Regions from separate parts of the Aquitalea sp. ASV11 genome, predicted to be linked through region 3. Evidence: predicted binding sites of a transcription regulator. Region 3 holds the regulator's gene; each other region holds the start of a gene.
The links. Region 3 encodes sigma-54, which starts transcription at its own class of promoters, with help from an activator protein. Its sites were predicted from a motif close to CTGGCACGCTTCATGCTT; they were not measured.

Region 1 (7,598 bases), on a different contig from region 3:
GCCAGTCAGTGACCGGCAGCAAGATGGCGAAGTGATCCACCATCTCATTGCAAACAGCATGCCAGCCATTTATCTGTTTAATTTCAACAGCTTGAAAAAATTACACCCACAAGAATGATGAGCCGGCAGCAGCAATCTTGCTGCACGACTGCTGCCATTCCAGCAGGCACAAACCCCCGGCACAAACAAACACACCCGCCATGGCGGGTGTGGATAGCAGAACGGCAAGGCTGGATCAGGCCGGCTCTCCGACTGGTGCAGCGCTTGTCAGCGCTGCCATTTCGGTTCGTTCGCGATAGGCAATCAGGTCGGCAATGGTGATGATGGGCAGGCCATGCTGGCGGGCAAAGCGCAGTAGCTCGGGGCGGCGCGCCATGCTGCCATCGTCATTGACGATTTCACACAGCACTCCGGCCGGGGCCAGCCCGGCCAGCCGCGACAGATCCAGCGCTGCCTCGGTGTGCCCGGGGCGCGCCAGCACCCCGCCCGGCGCATAGCGCAGCGGGAAGATATGCCCGGGCCGGGCAAAGTCGCCAGCCGGAATACGGCTGTCCGCCAATGCCCGCAGCGTGGCGGCGCGGTCGGCTGCGCTGATGCCGGTACTGGTGCCGTGCAGGTAGTCCACGGTCACGGTGAATGCGGTGCGCTGCGATTCATTATTGCTGCTTACCATCAGCGGCAGTTGCAGCTGGTCCAGCCGCTCGCCGGTCAGTGCCACGCACACCACGCCGCTACTGTAGCGCACCAGGAAGGCCATCTGCGCGGCGGTGATTTTCTCGGCTGCGATGATCAGGTCGCCTTCGTTTTCACGGTCGGTATCGTCCACCACCACGGCAAAACCACCGGCAGCAATGGCGGCAATGGCTTGTTCCACACTGTCAAAATCGTCTTCAACTGCTTGCAGGTTCTGGGTCATCTTGGTTCTCATGAATAAAACGAGGGGGTCGGGTACTGGCCATTCAGTGCCCAGTCACCCAGCTCTTGCAGCTTGTAATCCAGCGGGTCGTGCAGGCTGTGCACGCGCAAATTGCGCCAGAAGCGGTCCAGCCGCAGGGCGGCGCTGGTGGCGCGTGCGCCGGTCACGTCGAAAATGCGGCTGGTCAGGTCCAGTCCGCTGCGGCTGGCATGCACCTTGGCGGCGGCAATCTGCAGGGCCAGCTGGCCGCGGCCTGCCTCATCCAGCGCATCGCCCTGCTGCCAGGCCTCATCCAGCTGGTGGCTCGCGTGGTTGGCCAGCACACGCGCACCTTCCAGTGCAGCCTGGAATTCACCGTAATGCAGCAGGGTGTAAGGGTCCTTGCTGGCCGTAGTCGCCAGCGAGGCGGGCCACAGGCGGCGTTGCTCCAGCGTGTAGCGCCGGGCTTCGGCCACCGCCCCTTCGGCAATGCCCAGATAGATATTGGTGAGAATCAGCTGCGCAATCAGCGGGCGTAGGCAGGCGCGTGGTGTGGATAGCGGGCCGGGTTGCAGCAGCAATTCATCCGCCCTCACCCGCACCTGCTCGAAACGGGCAGAGCCGCTATCGGTCTGGCGCTGGCCGATATTGTCCCAGTCCTGATGAATGTGCACGCCTTCCCGAGCGGTGGGGATGACGGCAATCAGCAAACCACCCTGCCCGGCGCGCAAGGCCGAAGCCAGCAGCATGTCCGAATCGGTGGCGCCGGAGCAGAAGCTCTTGTCACCATGAAAGCGATAACCGTCGCCATCCGGCGTGGCCAGCGTGCGGGTATCCAGCGGATTGAGCGCATTGCCCCAGAACCAGCGTTCACGCACGGTCTGCTCGAACCAGGGCTGCCATTGGTCGGGCCGCCCGAACAGCTGGGCAGTGGCCAACAGCAAGTGCTGGAAGGCAAACACATGGGCAACCGAGCTATCCACCCGTGCCAGTTCACGCACAATCTGCAAGGTAGTGCTCCAGCTTTCGCCCAGGCCGCCAAATTCGCGCGGAATGATCAGGCCAAGCAGGCCGCTGTCGCGCAATGCATCGCGTTCGGTCTTTGGGGTGCCACCTTGCTGGTCACGCGCAATGGCTGTGCGGGCAAAACGGCTGGCCAGTTCGCGGGCAATGGCCAGCGGGCTGTCGGGCGCAATGGATGAATCAGCCATGCTGCCTCCCGCTCTGACGATACGGCTGGTGGCCAAATGAAACATTTTTGCTGCTGAATAAATGAATAAGCATGAAATTACCTGCGGCGGAAATTAAACCGGGTGCGGTTTTGCCAGATAAGCATTAGCAGATTGCATGCCAGGCAATTCAGCCTCATTCATGCTGAATCCGGCCAGTTATTGCTGCTACAGCAGCAATTCATTCATCAGCGCTGCTGCGTGCACAGCAGCCAATAAACACGGTGCTGCACCAGCAGCAATATTCAAAAAACGGATATTGCTTGCCATCTACAGCTAATTCAAATTCTGCATATATTCCTGATAAATCCTTGGTTTACAGCAGCTGATTGGCACGGTTAAAACTGTCGCCAATGTGCCAGACAGCACACAGTTTAAAAGGATGAACGCTTGAACCTGCCCCACCACCTGCTGGCACCCTCGCCCACTGCCAGCACTCCAGCCTCGGCCCTGCTGCTGGCGCAGCAGCTGGCTGGCCAGTTTGCGGCTACTGCAGCAGAGCGCGACCACGCCGGCGGCACGCCCAAGGCGGAGCGCGACGCCATTCGCGCCAGCGGGCTGCTGGGCCTGTCCATTGCCAGCGAGCTGGGTGGCCTGGGTGCCAACTGGCAGCAAACCCTGCTGGTGGTGCGCGAATTTGCCAAGGCCGACAGTTCGGTAGCCCATGTGTTTGCCTTTCATCACCTGATGCTGGCCACGGTGGAGCTGTTCGGCCAGCCGGAACAATGGCAACCCTGGCATGAAATCACCACCCGGCAAAACTGGTTCTGGGGCAATGCGCTCAACCCGCTGGATGAGCGCACCATCAGCCGCCGCTTTGACGGCTGGTACGAGTTTTCCGGGCAGAAAAGCTTTTGCTCCGGCGCGCTGGATTCGCAAATGCTGGTCGTTTCCGCCCGTCAGCAGCACAGCGGGCAATTGGTGGTGGCCGCCATTCCCACCGGTCGCAGCGGCATCAGCGTGCAGCAGGACTGGAACAATATCGGCCAGCGCCAGACCGACAGCGGCAGCGTGAATTTCGAGAAAGTACGCATTGAAAACAATGAAGTGCTGGACAATCCCGGCCCGCTCACCACGCCACGCTCCTGCCTGCGGCCACTGCTGGCGCAGCTGATCCTCACCAATATCTATCTGGGCATTGCCGAAGGCGCATTCGAGGAAGCCCGGCACTACACCTTGCACGAGGCGCGCCCCTGGCGGGCGGCACAGGTGGACCACACCCACGAAGACCCCTACATCCTTGGCCATTACGGCGAGTTCTGGGTGGGGCTGGAGAGCGTGCGCGCCCTCACCGACCGTGCCGGCAACAGCATGGTGGCCGCACTGGCACGGGGTGAGGCACTGACACAGGACGAGCGTGGCGAAGTGGCCATGCACATTGCCGCGGCCAAGGTGGCCGCCACCCGGATGGGCCTGAACCTGGCCTGTCAAATGTTCGAGGTCACCGGCGCGCGCGCCACCCATGCCGGACTGCGTCTGGACCGGCACTGGCGTAACTTGCGCACCCACACCTTGCACGATCCGGTTGATTACAAATTAAAGGAGTTAGGGGAATGGGCTTTGATTCGCAACTATCCGACACCGACGTTTTATTCCTGAAACCCGCATCGGCCCGCAGGGCCGAGCCAGCACAAGGCCCGGCCATGCCCCTGATCACCCTGCCTAATCGGCAAAGCCTTACCACCTCCATCCGCGCCACGGCACAGGTATTCGAGGACCCGCAATCCACCGCCCTGCTTTCCCGGATACAGCTGATTGCCCCCAGCGACGCCAATGTGCTGATCATCGGCGAAACCGGCACCGGCAAGGAGCTGATTGCCCGTCATGTGCACGCGCTGAGCCAACGGGCCGACCAACCCTTTGTGGCCGTCAATTGCGGCGCGTTTTCCGAATCACTGGTGGAAAGCGAACTGTTCGGACATGAAAAAGGCGCATTTACCGGTGCCTTTGCCGCCAAACCGGGATGGTTCGAAGCGGCCAATGGCGGCACGGTGTTTCTGGATGAAATCGGTGACTTGCCGCTGAACATACAGGTGAAGCTGCTGCGCATCCTGCAGGAGCGCGAGGTGGTGCGGCTGGGTTCGCGCAAGCCCATTCCCATCAATGTCCGGGTGATTGCCGCCACCAATGTGCGGCTGGAAGAAGCGGTGGCTGCCGGCCACTTCCGCGAGGACCTGTTCTACCGCCTGCGGGTGGCCCATCTGGCCCTGCCCGCCCTGCGCGACCGCCCCGGCGACATCCTGCCGCTGGCCCGGCATTTTGTGGATGAATACCGCCAGCGCCTGGGCTATGGCGATGTCGCCCTGCATGCCGATGCCGAGCGCAAGCTGCTGCAACACCCGTGGCCGGGCAATATCCGCGAACTGGAAAACGTCATCCACCATGCCTTGCTGATCTGCAAACAGAATGTAGTGCGCGGCGAAGACTTGCAGCTGTCCTCGCTCCAGCTAAATCGCCGCAACGAACGCCACAGCACACCGTCAAACCCGGCCCTCAGCAGCCATGACGCGGATGAAGGACACCAGCAGTTGCAGCAGGCCTTGCAGGCCCTGTTTGAAACCAATGGCAGCCATCTGTACGAAGACATCGAAAGCACCATCATCCGCGCGGCGTATAACTATTGCCACCGCAACCAGGTGCAGGCCGCCCGTTTGCTGGGCATCAGCCGCAACATCATCCGTGCGCGGCTGATCCGCCTGGGGGAAATCAGCGCGTTGCGCTAGAAACAATCGGTCCGGGCAAAACTCAAGCCCAGGCCGCGCCGCCATGCAGGTGCAGCACTTCGCCGTTCATGCTGCGGTTGTGCATCAGGAACAGCGCCGCTTCGGCAAATTCGGCTGCCTGCCCCAGCCGCCCCAGCGGCAAGCCGGCCGCCAGTGCCTGCAGCCGTGCTGCATCATCACCCAGCGCGGCGGCAAGCAAGGGGGTTTCCATGGGGCCGGGGCTGATGACATTGATGCGGCGCGGCGCCAGCTCGCGCACCAGACTGTGTGCCAGGGTTTCCACCGCCGCAGCCGCCACCGCCGCCATGGACTTGCCCGGCTGCGGACGCTGTACCACCATGCCGGAAGTCAGGGTGATGGACCCCAGCTCTGCCATGCGCGGCAAGGCAGCACGCAGACAATGCACACTGCCCCAGAAACGGCTGTCCAGATTGCGCTGCAAATCTGCAAGATCCGACTCCACCAGCCGCCCCGGGCTCAGTACGGCGGCAGTCACCAACAGGTGGTCCAGCTGCGGTATGCGGGCAAAGAATGCCTGGATGGATGTTGCATCCAGCATATCCACCGGCCAGCCGGTGGCTGACTGTCCCAGCAGGGCCAGCGCCTGCTGCAGGCGCTCAGGCTGACGCCCGCCAATCACCACCTGCGCTCCGGCTTGCACGGCAGACTGTGCGGCCGCCAGTCCCAGCCCGGAACTGCCGCCCACCACCACCACGGTTTGTCCCTGCAATGTTTGGTCTTGCATCGCCTTGCTCCTGCTTTCAGTGAAAAAACTGATGCTAAAGCTGTGCAGACAGCGTTAATGCAAGCTATTTCCTGTTTAAAAAACGACTAAATCTGTAAATATCGTAAGAAATTTCTTGGAAAGACCAGGGCTAGCGACGCAAAAAAGGCATTGCCGCAGCAATGCCTTGTCATGGATGAATCAACTGCAGGCTATTTTTGCCAGGCCAGGCTGTAGAGCTTGTCGTTGTTGGCGTAAGACTTGCGAATCTGCGCCTTCACTGCCGGGGAGCTCTGGTAGATCTGCACAAACTTCAACAGCCGCGGGTCACGGGCATTGTCCTCGCGAGCGACAAAGCGCAGTGCATATTGCTCGTCGTCCTTGCCGGAAAAAATCAGCGCGCTGCCGGGGTCAAACGCATGCGCCGCCACGATGAAATGCGGATAGCCCTGCGCCAGATCGACATCATTCACCACCCGCACCAGCTGCGGGCCTTCCACTTCCACAAACTCCAGCTTGCGCGGATTGCTGACAATATCGCTCAGCTTGCCGCGTGCACCCACGCCGTCGCGCAGCTTCACCAGCCCGGCTTTTTGCAGCAACAGCAAGCCACGGCCCTGATTGATGGGGTCGCTGGCAATGGCCACCTTGGCACCGGTTTTCAGTTCGGAAAACTGTTTGATGCGGCTGGAGTACAGGCCGATATTGGCCAGAATGCCCAAGCCTACCGGCTTGAAATGATAGCCCTGGGTCTTGATGACATTGTCGAGAAACGCCTGATGCTGGAAGTAATTGGCGTCCAGGTCCTTGCTGGCCAGCGCGACATTGGGTGTGGTCCAGTCGGAAAACTCCACTACCTCCACCTCCAGCCCCTGTTTTTTTGCTTCTTGTGCCGCCACTTGCACCGAGTCGGCATAGGCACCCGGTGTAACGCCAATCTTCAATGCCGCCGCCAGCGCGCCTTGCGCCAGCAGCAGGCCGACCAGCGCCAGCGCGCCCAGTTTCTTCTGGTGAAGTTTCATGATTTTCCCTTGAGTGTGTGATGTTGTTTTGGTTTCTTGTCGCGTCAGCGTGGCCGGTAGCCCGCTGCGGCATGGCGCGCCGGTAGCCGGTCGCCCTCGGCAAACAGCTTGTGGCGCAGGCTGCCTTCGGCGTATGCCGTCTTGTAACTGCCGCGGTTTTGCAGCTCCGGAATCACCAGGTCGATAAAGTCTTCGTAGCTTTCCGGCGTCACGGTGCGGGACAGGTTGAAGCCATCCACGCCCACCTCGTTGACCCAGCTTTCCAGCTCGTCCGCTACACTGGCTGCATCCCCCACCAGCGTCGGATAACGACTGCCCAGGCGGAAACGCTCCAGCAGCTTGCGCCGGGTCAGCTGGTTGGCGGCGGCGGTTTTGGCGGCCGACTGGATGGCATTGCTGCCACCGTATTCAATCGGGTCATCCAGGCCGTAACGGCTGAAGTCCACTCCGATGCTGCTGGCAAAGTGGGCAAGGCCCGCTTCCGCGCTGGCGTACTGCCAGTAGTCGTCAAACTTCTCCTGCGCCTCGGCCTGGGTGTGTCCCACCACGGCGGCGATGCCGATGAAGATTTTCACATCCTCGGCACGGCGACCGGCGGCCACCGCCTGACGGCGGATGTCCTGCACCAGTTGGCGGGTCTTGTCCTTGTCCTGGGCGGCAATGAAGATGCCCTCGGCGTGACGGGCGGCAAACTGCTGGCCACGGTCCGAGCTGCCGGCCTGAAACAGCACCGGCGTGCGCTGGCGCGAGGGTTCGCACAGGTGGTAGCCATCCAGCTGATAGAACGGCCCCTGATGGCTGATGCGGTGGATGCGGCTGGCATCGGCAAACACCCGCGCCGCCTTGTCGCGCTGCACTGCGCCGTCTTCCCAGCTGCCTTCCCACAGCTTGTACAGCAGCTCCAGATAATCATCGGCGCGGTCGTAGCGCTGGTCGTGTTCGTCCTGGGTGAGCAGGCCCATGGCGCGCGCACCGCTGTCCAGATAGCCAGTGACAATATTCCAG
Region 2 (7,598 bases), on a different contig from region 3:
GCGAGCAAGCGCTGATGCTGGAAGGCCTGGATGCCCGCGGCGTGGCCAGCGCCGAGCAAGCCCTGGCGCTAGTCACCCCAGGCTTTCCAGGCGTCGTGGTCAGCGACATCCACCTGCAAGGACAGGATGGCATGGCGCTGATGCGCAACTTGCTGGCCCGTGATGCCAGCCTGCCGGTGATCCTGATCACCGGTCATGGCGATGTCAGCCTGGCGGTACAGGCAATGAAAGATGGCGCTTACGACTTCATCGAAAAGCCCTTCTCCCCAGAGCGCCTGCACGATGTGGTGTGCCGTGCCATGGAGCAGCGCCGCCTGAGCCTGGAAGTGGAAAGCCTGCGCCGTCAGCTGCAGGACAAGCAAAGCCTGGAATCGCGCCTGATCGGCCGCTCGCCGGCCATGGAAAAAGTGCGCCGCATGATTGCCGACCTGGCCGATACCTCGGCCAATGTGCTGATCCTGGGTGAAACCGGCACCGGCAAGGAGCTGGTGGCGCGTTGCCTGCATGAAATCAGCCGTCGCCAGAAGCACAACTTTGTCGCCGTCAATTGTGGCGGGCTGGCGGAAAACCTGTTCGAGAGCGAGATTTTCGGCCACGAGGCCCATGCTTTCACCGGGGCCGCCAAACGCCGTATCGGCCGCATCGAATATGCCAATAACGGCACGCTGTTTCTCGATGAAATCGAAAGCATGCCGCTACCGCTGCAAATCAAGATGCTGCGCGTGCTGCAGGAACGCACGCTGGAAAGGCTGGGTTCCAATACCCCCATTCCGGTGGATTGTCGCGTGATATCGGCCACCAAGGCCGACCTGAAAGCCATGGGCAATAACGGCAGCTTCCGTAGCGACCTCTACTACCGGCTGAACGTGGTCACGCTGCAACTACCGCCGCTGCGCGAACGCCGCGAGGATATTCCGCTACTGTTCGAGTATTTCCTGCTGCAATCGGCCAGCCGTTTCGACCGCCCTACCCCGCAACTGGAAGCCCATGAACAGGCCGAGCTGCTGGCCTACGACTGGCCGGGCAATGTGCGCGAATTGCGCAATGTGGCCGAACGCTATGTGCTGGGCATTCGCACCCCGCTGTCGGAATCCGGCGAGCCAAGCCAGAGCCTGCCGCTGGCCGAAACCGTGGAAGCGTTCGAACGGGCACTGATTGCCGAGGAGTTCCGTCGCCACGGTTACAGCCTGAGCCGCACCAGCGAAGCGCTGAAAGTGGCCAAGACCACCCTGTTCGACAAACTGAAAAAATACGGCCTGAATCAATCGGGTTGATGGCCCGGTTGATGACCGGGCTGTTGGCATGCCCGCAGTCCCGGCCGGCACCGGGCTGCAGGCATAAAAAAAGCGGCCACCGGGGCCGCTTGCCAAAGGCTGCTTGATCAGTCGCTACACCATGCTGTCGCTGCTGGGGGATCACACCAACGGTGTCGCAGTCGACAGACAGGCCGGTACAGCGCCTGTCAGCCAGCTCAATAGGTGTAGAACATGCGTTGCAGTTCTTTGGTGTCGTGGGTCTTGGTCAGACCCAGCATCAGCAGGATGCGGGCTTTTTGCGCATTCAGCGTGTCGCTCACCACCAGATCTTCCTGGTCGTCATTGGCTTCACCATTACGCGCCACGATACCGCTACCCACGCGCGAGCTGCGTACCACGATCACACCCTTCTTACGGGCATCACGGATGGCAGGCATCATCTGGGCGGCAATACTGCCATCGCCCACACCGGCTTGCACGATGCCCTGGGCACCGGCAGCAATGTCGGCGTCCATGGCCACGCGGTCCATGTTGGCGTAACCGTAAACGATGTCGACGCGCGGCAGGCTGTTCAGCTTGGAGATGTCAAATTCGGTATCTGCAGTGTTCTTGCGGGTGGACATGCGGTAGAAGTGCGGCTTGTTGTCCTGCATGTAACCCAGATAACCCAGTTCCGGCGTCTTGAAGGTGTCGGTAGTGGAAGTATTGGTCTTGGTGACTTCGCGGGCGGCGTTGATCTGGTCGTTCAGCGCAACCAGCACACCCTTGCCAACCGCATCCTTGCTGCCAGCCAGAATCACCGCGTTATACAGGTTGATCGGGCCATCTGCACTGATGGCGGTGGACGGACGCATGGAGCCAACCACAACCACCGGCTTCTTGCTCTTCACCACCAGGTCCAGGAAGTAAGCGGTTTCTTCGATGGTGTCGGTACCGTGGGTAATCACCACGCCGTCTACATCCTTCTGGGCCAGCAGTTCGTTCACACGCTTGGCCAGCTTCAACCACACTTCATTGGTCATGCTTTCGCTGGCGATCTGTGCAACCTGTTCGCCACGTACATCAGCCACCTTTGACAGCTCGGGTACGGCGGCAATCATCTTGTCCACGCCCAGCTTGGCTGCGGTGTAACCAATGGTGGTGGTGCTGGTAGCGCCAGTACCGGCGATGGTGCCACCGGTTGCCAGAATCACCACGTGCGGCTTGGCCGCATCAGCCGCCTGGGCGGACTGACCACACAATGCAGCCATGACAGCTGCGCTGGACAACAACATTTTGAAGGTTTTTTTCATGTCTCTTCCTTTGTAGAAAGACAAGTGGGAGATGACGTTGCCGGGGAGCAACTCACTGCAGCGATCCCCCCGTCACCAGCTTGTCCACCTGTATCGGCAGCTTTGGCTGGGCGGGGAGTCTCGCCTGATTTCTTATTTGTTTATGCGTGGCAGGGACGCCGGGGCTCAGGCCTGATCTTCGGCCAGGGCCGGGTTGGCATGCGCAGCTTCGGCATCGATATCGCCTTCCGAAGCAGCAACCACGGTAGTGGCAATGGCATTACCCAGCACGTTGGTGGCGGTACGGCCCATGTCCAGGAAGTGGTCGATACCCAGAATCAGCAGAATGCCGGCTTCAGGCAGGTTGAACATCGGCAGCACGGCGGCCACCACCACCAGCGAAGCACGCGGTACACCCGCAATACCCTTGCTGGTGATCAGCAGGATCAGCAGCATGGTGATTTGCTGGCCCAGGGTCAGGTTGATGTTGGCAACCTGGGAGATGAACAGGGCGGCAAACGAGGTATACATGATGGAACCGTCCAGGTTAAACGAATAACCCAGCGGCAGGACAAAACCGGAAACACGTTCCTTGATGCCGAAGCGTTCCAGCTGCTCCAGCAGGGTCGGGTAAGCAGCTTCGCTACTGGCGGTGGCAAAACCCAGCATCAGCGGCATGCGGATGGTTTTGAGCAGGGCGAAGATCTTCTTGCCGACAAAGCCATAGGCCGCGGCAATCATCAGCATCCACAGGCAAGCCAGGGCCAGGTAGAAGCTACCCATGAACTTGGCGTACATGGACAGCACACCCAGGCCATCAGCGGTAATGGTGGAAGCAACGGCACCGAATACACCAACCGGGGCAAACATCATCACGATATTGGTGACGCGCAGCATGATGTTGGCCAGCTGTTCCAGACCCTTCATCAGGATGTCCGGTTTCGGGCCCTTGTAAGAAGCAATGGCAAAACCGAAGAACACCGAGAACACCACCACTTGCAGCACTTCGTTTTTCGCCATGGCGTCAAAGAAGCTGGTGGGGAACATGTGGGTGATGAAGTCCTTCAGGTTCAGCGCGCTGGTCTTCAGGGCCGGTGCCGCAGCATCAGCCACCGGCAGGGTGTAACCCACGCCAGGTTGCAGGCTGTTGGCGAAAATCAGGCCCAGGAACAGGGAAACCAGCGAGGCACCCATGAACCAGCACATGGCCTTCAGACCAACACGACCCACAGAGCGGGAATCACTGCTGCCAATGCCATGCACCAGGGTGGACATCACCAGCGGTGCAATGATCATCTTGATCAGACGCATGAACACGTCGGTCAGGATGGAGAAGTAACCGGCAACATCTTTCAGTTGCTTCGGATCGGTAATCGAGGTGTGACAGCCGTAGCCGACTGCGATGCCCAGCACCAGGGCGATCAAGACCCACAGGGTAATCTTGTTGGTTTTCACGAGCGTTTCTCCAGAGTAACCCGGCTTTATGGCCGGTGTTGAGTACGCTCTATACAGCAGAAAGCGTGCCAAGAAAAATTCACATTTTTAGCACGTAAATATCTGATTTTTATGAATAAAAATAAAAATACAATAGCATTGATTCGGAAATCCGAATGGAAGCTGAAAACGGCGTTTGGAAAACCGACCGGAATGGTGGCAGTGGATACCGCGCTGGGGCTCTTGTGACCTGCTATCCGGCGAAAAGTTTCCGCACTGCAACATGCACTTGCAGACAGCTCCACCGTTACCACCACCCTTTTGTGTAAGCGGCAGAATCACCGAAAATGGCTGGCAGCCCCGGCAAGCAGTCCAGTTTGCCTGGCAGCTGCTGCATTATGATCAGACCACATTAGGAACCCTGCCTTGAGCATCATCACCAATTTCCGAGATCTGGGCGGCATACAGAATAGACATGGTCAGCATCTGCTTGCACATCGTCTGCTACGTTCTGCCGAACTGTCGCAATTGTCTGCCGCAGAAGCCAAGCAGCTGGTGCAGGATTACCAGCTGAACAAAATCATTGATTTGCGCAGTGCAGAAGAAGTGCGCCAGCGACCTGACACCCTCATTGACGGCATCCGTTATATCCATATCGAGCTTTTGAGCGATACACCGCATATGGCACAAGCCTCCATTGCCGCATTCCGCAAGCTGGACGACCGCAGCAATACCCACGAATACATGCTGACCTTGTACCAGGAGTTGGCGCTTGCTCCGGCCGCACACGTCGGGTATCAGCGTTTTTTCCGGGAACTGCTCAATAATGCCGCACATGAAAGCGTGCTGTTTCATTGCGCCGCAGGCAAAGATCGCACCGGTATTGCCGCCATGCTGATTCTGGAAGCACTGGAAGTGGCCAGGCCTGTGATCTACCAGGACTATCTGCAAACCAACCGCCTGCGCCAGGAGGAAAACGCACGCCTGCTTGCCCAGGCGGCGGCCGCTGGTGCCACCCCAGCCCAGCAAGCAGCCTTCGCCATTGCGCTACGCGTGGACAGCCGGTATCTGGATCGGTTTTACAGGACGGTAGAAGAACACTACGGCTCGGTGGATGACTACTTGCAATCTGTCATCGGGCTGGATCCACACTGCAAGCGGCAACTGCAACAGCAGTATCTGCAATAGACACTGCCAAGATAACAAGACATGAAAAAGCCGCTGTGAATGATTCACAGCGGCTTTTTTGTTTGGTGGGCCCCCCGGGAGTCGAACCCGGCACCAACGGATTATGCTTACCCGCTACGGCTTTCGCCGCCCCTTTCGGGTTTGTGGTCTGGACTGTCTCTTGTCTTTACGACCTGCCCGTACAGTCTCTACACGTTCTCTCTTGCGAGAGCTTCGCTCGGGATTGCCACGCCGCCACGCCAGCAGAGGTTTCCCCGAATTTGAGCAGTTCTACCAGAGAGCAGAGTCAACTTGCTCCAAGGCAACCCAATCAGTGCACTCCGTACTCTTGCGAGTCGTAGGAGCTCACTTGTTAAGTCCGCTGCTCTAACCAAGCATGAGCTAGAGGCCCGAAGCTGCGCAGTATAACAGAATGAAATAAAAATCCCCAAGCCCTGATGCAAGCAGCTTGGGGATGCCGTCTTAAAAGACAGGCTGTATTACTGACCGCCCGGCTCGTTGTCCAGGAAGCTGCGCAGGCGTTCCGAACGGGTCGGGTGACGCAGCTTGCGCAAAGCCTTGGCTTCAATCTGACGGATACGCTCACGCGTCACGTCAAACTGCTTGCCCACTTCTTCCAGCGTGTGGTCGGTATTCATGTCGATACCAAAACGCATGCGCAATACCTTGGCCTCACGAGGGGTCAGGGTATCCAGCACTTCCTTGGTCGCGTCCTTCAGGCTGGAGTACATCGCAGCATCGGACGGTGCCAGGTTGTTCTGGTCCTCGATGAAATCACCCAGATGGGAATCGTCGTCATCGCCGATCGGGGTTTCCATGGAGATGGGCTCCTTGGAAATCTTCATGATCTTGCGAATCTTCTCTTCCGGCATTTCCATTTTTTCCGCCAGTTCGGCCGGATCGGGCTCACGGCCGGTTTCCTGCAGGATCTGACGCGAAATGCGGTTCATCTTGTTGATGGTTTCGATCATGTGCACCGGAATACGGATGGTGCGGGCCTGGTCCGCGATCGAGCGGGTGATGGCCTGACGAATCCACCAGGTGGCATAGGTCGAGAACTTGTAACCACGACGGTATTCGAACTTGTCCACCGCCTTCATCAGGCCGATATTGCCTTCCTGGATCAGGTCGAGGAACTGCAAGCCACGGTTGGTGTACTTCTTGGCGATGGAAATCACCAGACGCAGGTTGGCCTCGATCATTTCCTTCTTGGCACGGCGCGCCTTGGACTCACCCGCCGACATCTGGCGGTTGATTTCCTTGAGCTCCTTGATCGGCAGCATGGCGCGATCCTGCAACTCGGACAGCTTGGTCTGCTTCTCGATGATGGCGTACTTGAAGCGGGTCAGTGCCTCGCTCCAGGCCTTGCCGGAATCGATTTCGGTCTCCACCCAGGCGGTGTTGATTTCGTTGCCGGGGAATACCTTGATGAAGTGGGTGCGGTCCATGCGCACGCGCGTCACGCAGATATCCTGGATATCGCGTTCGAACGTACGGATTTCGTTAACGCGACGGCGCAGCGATTCACACAGCGATTCAATCTGGCGGGTAGAGAAGCGCACCATCATGAATTCGGTGGTGATGGCGTCTTGCAGTTCCAGATAAGCCTTGGACTTGGAGCCTTCCTTTTCCAGCACCTTGACCATCTTGTCGAACATCATGCGCACACCGGCAAAGTGCTCCAGTGTCTGCTGCTTGAGTTCTTCCAGATTGGCCAGATTGGCGGCTTCGGCGCTGGCTTCGTCGTCCTCGGCCTCTTCTTCCTCATCTTCCAGCAGGGCGTCTTCTTCGACTTCCGGCTCGGCAAACGGGAGCGCAGCTTCAGCAGCTTCGGCATTGGGGTCGATGAAACCATCCACCACTTCATCAACGCGGATTTCTTCCTTGCCAATGCGCTCAACCAGCTCCAGCACTTCGGCAACCGTACCCGGACAGGCCGAGATCGCCAGAATCATGTGCTTGAGGCCGTCTTCGATACGCTTGGCAATTTCGATTTCGCCTTCGCGGGTCAACAGCTCGACCGAACCCATTTCACGCATGTACATGCGCACCGGGTCGGTGGTGCGGCCAAACTCGGAATCTACCGACGACAGGGCCGCCTCGGCTTCTTCCACCGCATCTTCGTCGGCCACGGCCGGCGTGGCATCGGACATCAGCAGGGTTTCTGCGTCCGGTGCTTCGTCATAAACCTGGATGCCCAGACCGGAAATCATCGTGACGATGTTTTCAATCTGTTCGGCATCGGACACATCTTCCGGAAGGTGGTCGTTGATCTCGGCGTAGGTGAGATAACCACGTTCCTTGCCCAGGGCAATCAGCTGGCGCAGCCGTTTACGCTGCTCTTCCAGGCTCATGACCTGTTCTTCGTTGTCCTGCACATCTTTTTGATTTTCGGGAGAGGCCGCCATTTTGCTTCCTGCTTTAAAAAAGCCGAAAAAAACAGTTGATT
Region 3 (7,598 bases):
GCGCAGCTGGTCGATATCGCTGTCGTCCACCGTGCGCACGATCACCGGCAGATCAGGCCGCGCAGACTGCACGGTATGCAAAATGCGCAGCGCCGCATGGGTATCGGCAAAGGTCACCACCACTACCTTGGCGCGCATCAGGCCACCGGCTACCAGCACTTCTTTCTTCCCGGCATCGCCAAACACCACCGGGTCGCCAGCCTCGCCAGCCTCGCGCACCCGCTCCGGGTCCATGTCCAGCGCAAAGAAGGGAATGTCTTCCGTCTCAAGCAAACGGGCCAGCGCCTGACCGCTACGGCCATAACCGCAAATCAGCACATGGTCGGACTTGCCCATGCTTTCCACCAGCAAGTGGTGCAGGCTCAAGGCCTGCATCATCCAGTCCTGCTTCACCAGACGACGGGTGATGGCTTCGCCGTGCATGATCATGAAGGGTGCCACCAGCATGGACAGCAGGATGGCGGCAATGGCGGCCTGCTCGGTGCTTTCGGCAATCAGGCCCAGGTTACCGGACAAGGCCAGCAGCACAAAGCCGAACTCACCGCCCTGCGCCAGGGCGAGGCCAGCACGCATGGAATGATTGGGCTGGTGACGCAGCAGCCGCCCCAGTACAAACACGATGCCCAGCTTGGCCAGCAGCAGCAAGCCCAGCATCAGCGCCACTTCGCCAAAGCGCTGGTACAGGATGGGCAATTGCAGGCGCATGCCGACGGTGACAAAGAAAAAGCCCAGCAGGATATCGCGGAAAGGCTTGATGTCCTCTTCCACCTGATAGCGGTATTCGGTTTCTGAAATCAGCATGCCGGCCACAAAGGCACCCAGTGCCAGCGACAGGCCGGACAGCTCGGTCAGCCAGGCCACCCCAAGGGTGATCAGCAAGACGTTGATCATGAACAGCTCGCCCGAGCGCTGTCTGGCCACCAGATGAAACCAGGGTCGCATCAGGCGCTGGCCGAAAAACAGCAGCAAGGCCATCACCGCCACCACTTTCACCGCAGCCAGGCCCAGGTCCATCCACAGGGTTTCACTGCCACCGGCAAAGGCAGGCAGCAGAATCAGCAGCGGCACCACGGCAATGTCCTGAAACAGCAGCACGCCGATGGCCAGTTGTCCGTGCTGCAGGTTCAGCTCCAGCCGCTCGGTCAGCAATTTGCTGACAATGGCGGTGGATGACATGGCCAGCGCGCCACCCACGGCAAAGCCGGACAGTGCAGAGCCGGTCAGCCAGCCCATCACCACGGCAATCAGCAGCAAGGTCACCACCACCTGTGCCAGGCCAAGGCCGAATACCAGATGGCGCATGGCCCGCAGCTTGGGCAGCGAGAACTCCAGCCCGATGGAGAACATCATGAACACGATGCCGATTTCACCCAGGAACTGCGTTTCCTCGCCCTCGGGAATCACGCTGGCCACACCGGGTCCTGCCAGGAAACCCACCACCAGGTAGCCCAGCATAGGCGGTACGCGCAAGCTGCGACACAAGGTAACGGACAACACGGCAGCCAGCAAAACCAGCACAATCGGGGCGAGCGAATGCATGAACGCAACCATCTCCTGTGAAAAAGCGGGAAAAAGCCATGACAAGCAGCACGGCACAAGGCAATGATCAAGCGCCCCGACCATCCGGCAAGCGCATGGTCAGGAACAAAAAGGCAGGCAGGTGCATGACGCCATGACAGGGCAAAATCACACGCCAAGCAAAAGATGCACCAGCTTCTGCCTCCGACGATTATAACCTTTGATATACTTTCCCCTATGGAAAAAGCGCAAACAAGCTCCCGGCTCGATCTGGCACGTGAAGTGCTGCAGACCGAGGCGGATGCAATTCTGGCCCTGTCAGGCCGCCTGAACGGCGATTTTCTGCGTGCCGTGGATGCCATTCTGGCCTGCCGTGGCCGCATTGTGGTAACAGGCATGGGCAAGTCCGGCCATGTCGGACGCAAGATCGCCGCCACGCTGGCCAGCACCGGCAGCCCGGCCTTTTTTGTTCACCCGGCCGAAGCCGCCCACGGCGACCTGGGCATGATTACCTCACAGGATGTGGTCATCGCCCTGTCCAACTCCGGCGAATCCGGTGAAGTGGTTGCCTTGCTGCCCGCGCTCAAGCGCAAGGGGCTGGTGCTGATCGGCATGACCGGCAACCCCTCATCCTCGCTGGGCCGCGAAGCCGACATCCTCCTGGACACCCAGGTGGAAAAAGAAGCCTGCCCGCTGGGCCTGGCCCCCACCACCAGCACTACGGTGCAGATTGCGCTGGGCGATGCCCTGGCAGTCACCCTGCTGGATGCCCGCCAGTTCGGCCCGGAAGACTTTGCCCTGTCACACCCCGGCGGCAGCCTGGGCAGGCGTCTGCTGGTCCATGTCAAGGACCTGATGCACAGTGGCGACGAACTGCCGCGCGTATTGCCCGGCACGCCGCTGAAAGATGCCTTGCTGGAAATGTCGCACCAGCGCCTGGGCATGGTGGCCATTGCCACGGCGGACAATGACATCAAGGGTATCTATACCGATGGGGACCTGCGCCGCACGCTGGAACGCTCCGGCAATATCTACGACCTGCTGATCGACCAGGTGATGAGCCCCGCCCCGCAAACCATCTTGCACAGCAAGCTGGCCACCGAGGCCGTCCACCTGATGGAACAGCGCCGCATCACCAGCCTCTTGGTGGTGAATGCCGACGGCAAGCTGGCCGGCGCCATCCACATGCACGACCTGCTCAAGGCCGGCGTCGTCTAGCCGGCAACAAGGAAGCCCATGCAAGCCATTACCGAACAAGCCCGCAAGATCAAGCTCCTGATCATGGACGTTGACGGCGTCATGACCGATGGCCGCATTTACTACAATGCCCAGGGAGAAGAGAGCAAGTCCTTCTATGTGCAGGACGGCCTGGGCCTCAAGCTGTTGCAATCCACTGGCGTACGGCTGGCCATCATCTCCGGGCGGGCCGACCGCTGCGTGGAACACCGCGCACAGGCGCTGGGCATCGACTTTTACTTCGGCGGCATCCACAACAAGCAGGAAGCCCTGAATCAGTTGCTGCAACAGGCGGATGTCACGCTGGAACAATGCGCCTTCATCGGCGACGACCTGATCGACCTGCCGGTTCTGCGCCGCGTCGGCCTGGCGGTGGCCGTGCCGGCTGCCCCCACCCTGGTACGCCAGCATGCGCACTATGTCACCGGCTTCCCCGGCGGTCAGGGCGCAGTGCGTGAACTGGCCGAGCTGATCATGCAGGCGCAAGGCAATTTTGACGCCATCGTGGCACGGTATCTAGCATGATCCGTTCGCACCGCCTGTTTCCCATCCTGCTGGTGCTGATCACCGGCTTGCTGACCGTCTGGCTGGATGCCGTGTCACGCTGGCAGCCCAGCAAGCACGAGCTGGACCCGAACAAGCCTGAAGTCGTGGCGCAGGGCGTGATGGCCACCCGCTTCGACCCCAAGGGCATGCTGCAGGACAAGATGATTGCCAGCCGCATGTGGCAATACCCGGACCGCACCGAGTCGTATTTCGAATCGCCGGACCTGCAAAGCTACAAGAATGGCGTACTGGCCTACCATGCCATTGGTGAAAGCGGCCGTTACAACAGCAAGACCAAACAGGTACTGTTCGACAAGAAAGTCACGCTGATCCAGCCGGCCACCGCCACGCAACTGGAAACCCGCGTAGTCAGCAGCAATATGCGCATTGACACCGTCAAGCACATTGCCCGCGCAGATACCCTCACGCACTTCTACTATGGCAAGTCCAGCGGCAGCGCCGTGGGCTTCATTTACGAACAGCAGGCTGGACAATTACAGCTGCTGTCCAACGCAAAGGCCACTTATGAAAAATAACTGCCGCCGCTTCATCCGGCTGGCCTGGCTGGCCCTCGGCCTGTGCGCCATCCAGACCGCCCATGCCGAAAAGGCCGACCGGGACAAGCCCATCGAAATCAGTGCCGACCGGGGCAACCTCGACCAGCTCAAGGGCGTCACGGTATGGCAAGGCAATGTCGTCATCATCCAGGGCACACTCAAGCTCAATGCCGACCGCGCCACGGTCACCCAGGACAAACAGGGTAACCAGACCATGCAGGCCACCGGACGCCAGGTCAACTTCCGCCAGAAAATGGACGGCAAGAACGAATGGATCGAAGGCCAGGCCAACCAGCTGGACTACAACACCGTCACCCACGTTGCCGTGCTCACCGGCAATGCCCGCGTCAAGCGTGGCAGTGATCTGGTCATCGGCAATGTCATTACCTACAACACCGAAACCGAAATGTATGAAGTCAGCAGTGGTGCCAGTAGCAATGGCGGCCGCGTGACAGCCATCATTCAGCCCAAGCCCAGGGACAACAGCCCAGCTGGCAAGAAAACAGACGGAAACACCCAATGAGCGGCCCCAGCATCCTGAAAGTGGAGCGCCTGAAAAAACGCTTCAAAAAACGTACGGTGGTGAAGGACGTCGCCCTGCAGATCCAGAGCGGGGAAGTGGTCGGCCTGCTTGGCCCCAACGGTGCCGGCAAGACCACCAGCTTTTACATGATTGTCGGGCTGATCGGTGCCGATGAAGGCGAAATCACGCTGGATGGCAACAGTATCACCCACCTGCCCATTCATCAGCGCGCCCGCCTTGGACTGGGCTATTTGCCGCAGGAAGCTTCCATTTTCCGCAAGATGACGGTGGAAGAAAACATCACGGCGGTGCTGGAAATTGCCGGTTACAAGGGCGACAAGCTGGAGCAGGAACTCAGCCTGTTGCTTGACGACCTCAATATCGCCCACCTGCGCGAAAGCAATGCGCTGGCACTGTCCGGTGGCGAGCGCCGCCGAGTGGAAATTGCCCGCGTGCTGGCCACCCGCCCACGCTTCATCCTGCTGGACGAACCGTTTGCCGGGGTAGACCCGATTGCCGTCATCGACATCCAGAAAATCATCACCTTCCTGCAACAGCGTGGCATTGGCGTATTGATTACCGACCACAATGTGCGTGAAACCCTGCGCATCTGCGATCGCGCCTACATCATCAGTGATGGTTCGGTACTGGCTTCCGGCGAGCCGGAAGAACTGGTCAACAACGAGAAAGTGCGCCAGGTCTACCTGGGCGAGCACTTCCACCTGTAAGCCATGAAACAGTCACTACAGCTACGGGTCTCCCAGCAACTCACCCTCACGCCGCAACTGCAACAGTCCATCAAGCTGTTGCAGCTGTCCACGCTTGACCTGCAGGCAGAAGTCGAACGCTTCTTGCTGGACAACCCCATGCTGGAACGCGGCGATGAGCCGCCCTCGCATGACAGCAGCCAGGCAGAAACGCCGGCTGCCCAGGAAGAATCCACCAGCACGGCGTCGGACAGCAGCGATGGTGACAACAGCCAGGACGCCAGCAATGGCGAACTCACCGACTGGGGCAGTGGCAGCCGACGCAACGACGGGGACGATGAATTCGACCCCATGCTCAACGTCCCCTGCCCGGTCAGCCTGCGCGAACACCTGTTGGCGCAGCTGGGTGAACTGACCCTGCCCACCCGCGACCAGGCCATCGTCCAGCTGCTGATTGAAGAACTGGACGACAACGGTTTCCTGACTACCGATCTGGAAGAACTGGCCAGCAACCTGCCGCTGGAACTGGAACTGGAAACCGATGAACTGATGGTCGGATTGCGCCTGTTACAGCAATTCGACCCCCCCGGCATTGCCGCGCGCAACCTGGCAGAGTCGCTTGGCCTGCAATTGGCCCGTTTGCCCGCCAATGAGCCCGGCCATGCACTGGCCCGCCAGATTGTGGCCGAGCACCTGACGCTGCTGGGCAATCGCGATTACACCCGCCTGAAGCGCATTCTGGGCGTGGATGACGAAGCCATCCGCCAGGCACAGCAGCTGATCGCCCGGCTGACACCCCACCCTGCATCCAGCTTTGGCGGTGAAGACGTGCACTATGTCATTCCGGATGTCACCGTGCGCAAACGGCGTGGTCACTGGGTGGCCGAACTCAATAACGGCGCGGTACCGCGCTTGCGTGTCAACCAGCTATACGCCCAGATGCTGTCGGAAAACCGGGCAGGCGCAGGCGAACTGACTGGCCGGCTGCAAGAAGCCAAATGGCTGGTCAAGAACATCCAGCAACGATTTGACACCATTCTGAAAGTGTCAGAAGCTATAGTCGAAAGACAGCAAGCGTTCTTTGAACACGGTGAAGTCGCCATGCGGCCGCTTATCCTGCGGGACATCGCAGACGAACTAGGCCTGCATGAATCGACCGTCTCACGCGTCACTACGCAGAAATACCTGCTTTGCCCTCGTGGTCTGTTCGAGCTGAAGTATTTCTTTGGCAGTGCACTGGAAACCGACAGCGGCGGCGAATGCTCGGCAACGGCCATCAAGGCGCATATCCGCCGCATGATAGACGGTGAAAACCCGGCCAAGCCACTTTCGGACAGCGCCATTGCCGACGAACTGGGCAAGCAAGGGATTCAGGTTGCAAGACGCACCGTTGCGAAGTATCGTGAAGCTATGCAGATACCGCCGGTCAATCTGCGCAAGGCATTGTGATTCACGCCTTGAAGAATATCCGCCCGCCCGGCCGACCCGACCGGGTAGTCAACACAAGAAGGAGTTAGGGTATGAACCTCAAAGTAACCGGTCTCCACCTCGAAGTAACCCCGGCCATCCGCGAATACGTGGAAACCAAGCTGGAACGCATCACCCGCCATGTCGATCACGTGATTGACGTTGCTGTCACCCTGTCGGTAGACAAGCTGGTACAGAAGGCGGAAGTGAATGTTCACCTTTCCGGCAAGGATATCCACGTAGAGGCCACCGACTCCGACATGTACGCTGCCATCGACGCGCTGATGGACAAGCTCGATCGCCAGGTACTCAAGCACAAGGAAAAACAAAGCGAACACCGTGCAGCAAGCCCGCAGGTTCAACCGGAAGCCAGCTTGTAAGCATTATGTATTCGATGCGGGAACCCGGCGGGTTCCCGTTTTTATTTGCTCGGAGCCTTTTTCATTTTGATGAAGGCAACGTAGAATTGGCCAGTTTCTGTAGCCGCGTGCAACCATTCCTATGAGCCTGATTGGCAAAATCCTGACACAGGATCACATCCTCCCGGACCTGGATGTCGCCAGCAAGAAGCGCGTCTTCGAGCAGGTGGGCCTCCTTATCGAAAACACCCACGGCATCGCCCGCAGTGAAATTTTCGACTGCTTGTTTGCCCGGGAAAAACTGGGCTCCACCGGCCTTGGCCAAGGGGTGGCCATTCCGCATGGCCGTGCCAGAGGGCTCAAGGAAGCGGCAGGCGTGTTCATTCGCCTGAAGAACCCGATTCCTTTCGATGCGCCGGATGGCAAGCCGGTGCAAAGCCTGTTTGTCCTGCTGGTGCCGGAACAGGCAACCGACCTGCACTTGCAGGTGCTCTCGGAGCTGGCACAGCTGTTCTCCAGCAAACAGCTGCGTGAACAACTGCTCAGCGCAAGCTCGCGTGCCGATCTGTACCAGCTGCTCACCGGATGGAATACCAACCATGCCTAGCATTACCGTGCGCCGGTTGTATCAGGACAACCAGCAAAAGCTCAACCTGACCTGGGTAGCAGGCACCGGCGGCGCGGA

Region 1: JHD62_RS09005 (acyl-CoA dehydrogenase family protein) is a predicted target of sigma-54. The motif match lies at 2,454-2,471, and genes of this name have one in related genera.
Region 2: JHD62_RS05210 (dicarboxylate/amino acid:cation symporter) is a predicted target of sigma-54. The motif match lies at 4,037-4,054, and genes of this name have one in related genera.

The regions. Positions count from the first base shown of each region.
Region 1 covers NZ_JAELUD010000021.1:1,533-9,130, reverse strand. Annotated here, with positions in the region: gene ribB (3,4-dihydroxy-2-butanone-4-phosphate synthase) at 236-916, opposite strand; gene JHD62_RS09010 (acyl-CoA dehydrogenase family protein) at 925-2,106, opposite strand; gene JHD62_RS09005 (acyl-CoA dehydrogenase family protein) at 2,515-3,723, shown strand; gene JHD62_RS09000 (sigma-54-dependent Fis family transcriptional regulator) at 3,678-4,847, shown strand; gene JHD62_RS08995 (SDR family oxidoreductase) at 4,870-5,592, opposite strand; gene JHD62_RS08990 (MetQ/NlpA family ABC transporter substrate-binding protein) at 5,784-6,593, opposite strand; gene JHD62_RS08985 (LLM class flavin-dependent oxidoreductase) at 6,638-7,598, opposite strand, start outside.
Region 2 covers NZ_JAELUD010000009.1:70,597-78,194, forward strand. Annotated here, with positions in the region: gene JHD62_RS05200 (sigma-54 dependent transcriptional regulator) at 1-1,274, shown strand, start outside; gene JHD62_RS05205 (type II asparaginase) at 1,472-2,548, opposite strand; gene JHD62_RS05210 (dicarboxylate/amino acid:cation symporter) at 2,714-3,982, opposite strand; gene JHD62_RS05215 (tyrosine-protein phosphatase) at 4,388-5,149, shown strand; gene rpoD (RNA polymerase sigma factor RpoD) at 5,629-7,557, opposite strand.
Region 3 covers NZ_JAELUD010000019.1:18,728-26,325, forward strand. Annotated here, with positions in the region: gene JHD62_RS08500 (cation:proton antiporter) at 1-1,539, opposite strand, end outside; gene JHD62_RS08505 (KpsF/GutQ family sugar-phosphate isomerase) at 1,756-2,736, shown strand; gene JHD62_RS08510 (HAD family hydrolase) at 2,755-3,279, shown strand; gene lptC (LPS export ABC transporter periplasmic protein LptC) at 3,276-3,836, shown strand; gene lptA (lipopolysaccharide transport periplasmic protein LptA) at 3,826-4,380, shown strand; gene lptB (LPS export ABC transporter ATP-binding protein) at 4,377-5,108, shown strand; gene JHD62_RS08530 (RNA polymerase factor sigma-54) at 5,112-6,536, shown strand; gene hpf (ribosome hibernation-promoting factor, HPF/YfiA family) at 6,608-6,934, shown strand; gene ptsN (PTS IIA-like nitrogen regulatory protein PtsN) at 7,056-7,520, shown strand; gene hprK (HPr(Ser) kinase/phosphatase) at 7,513-7,598, shown strand, end outside.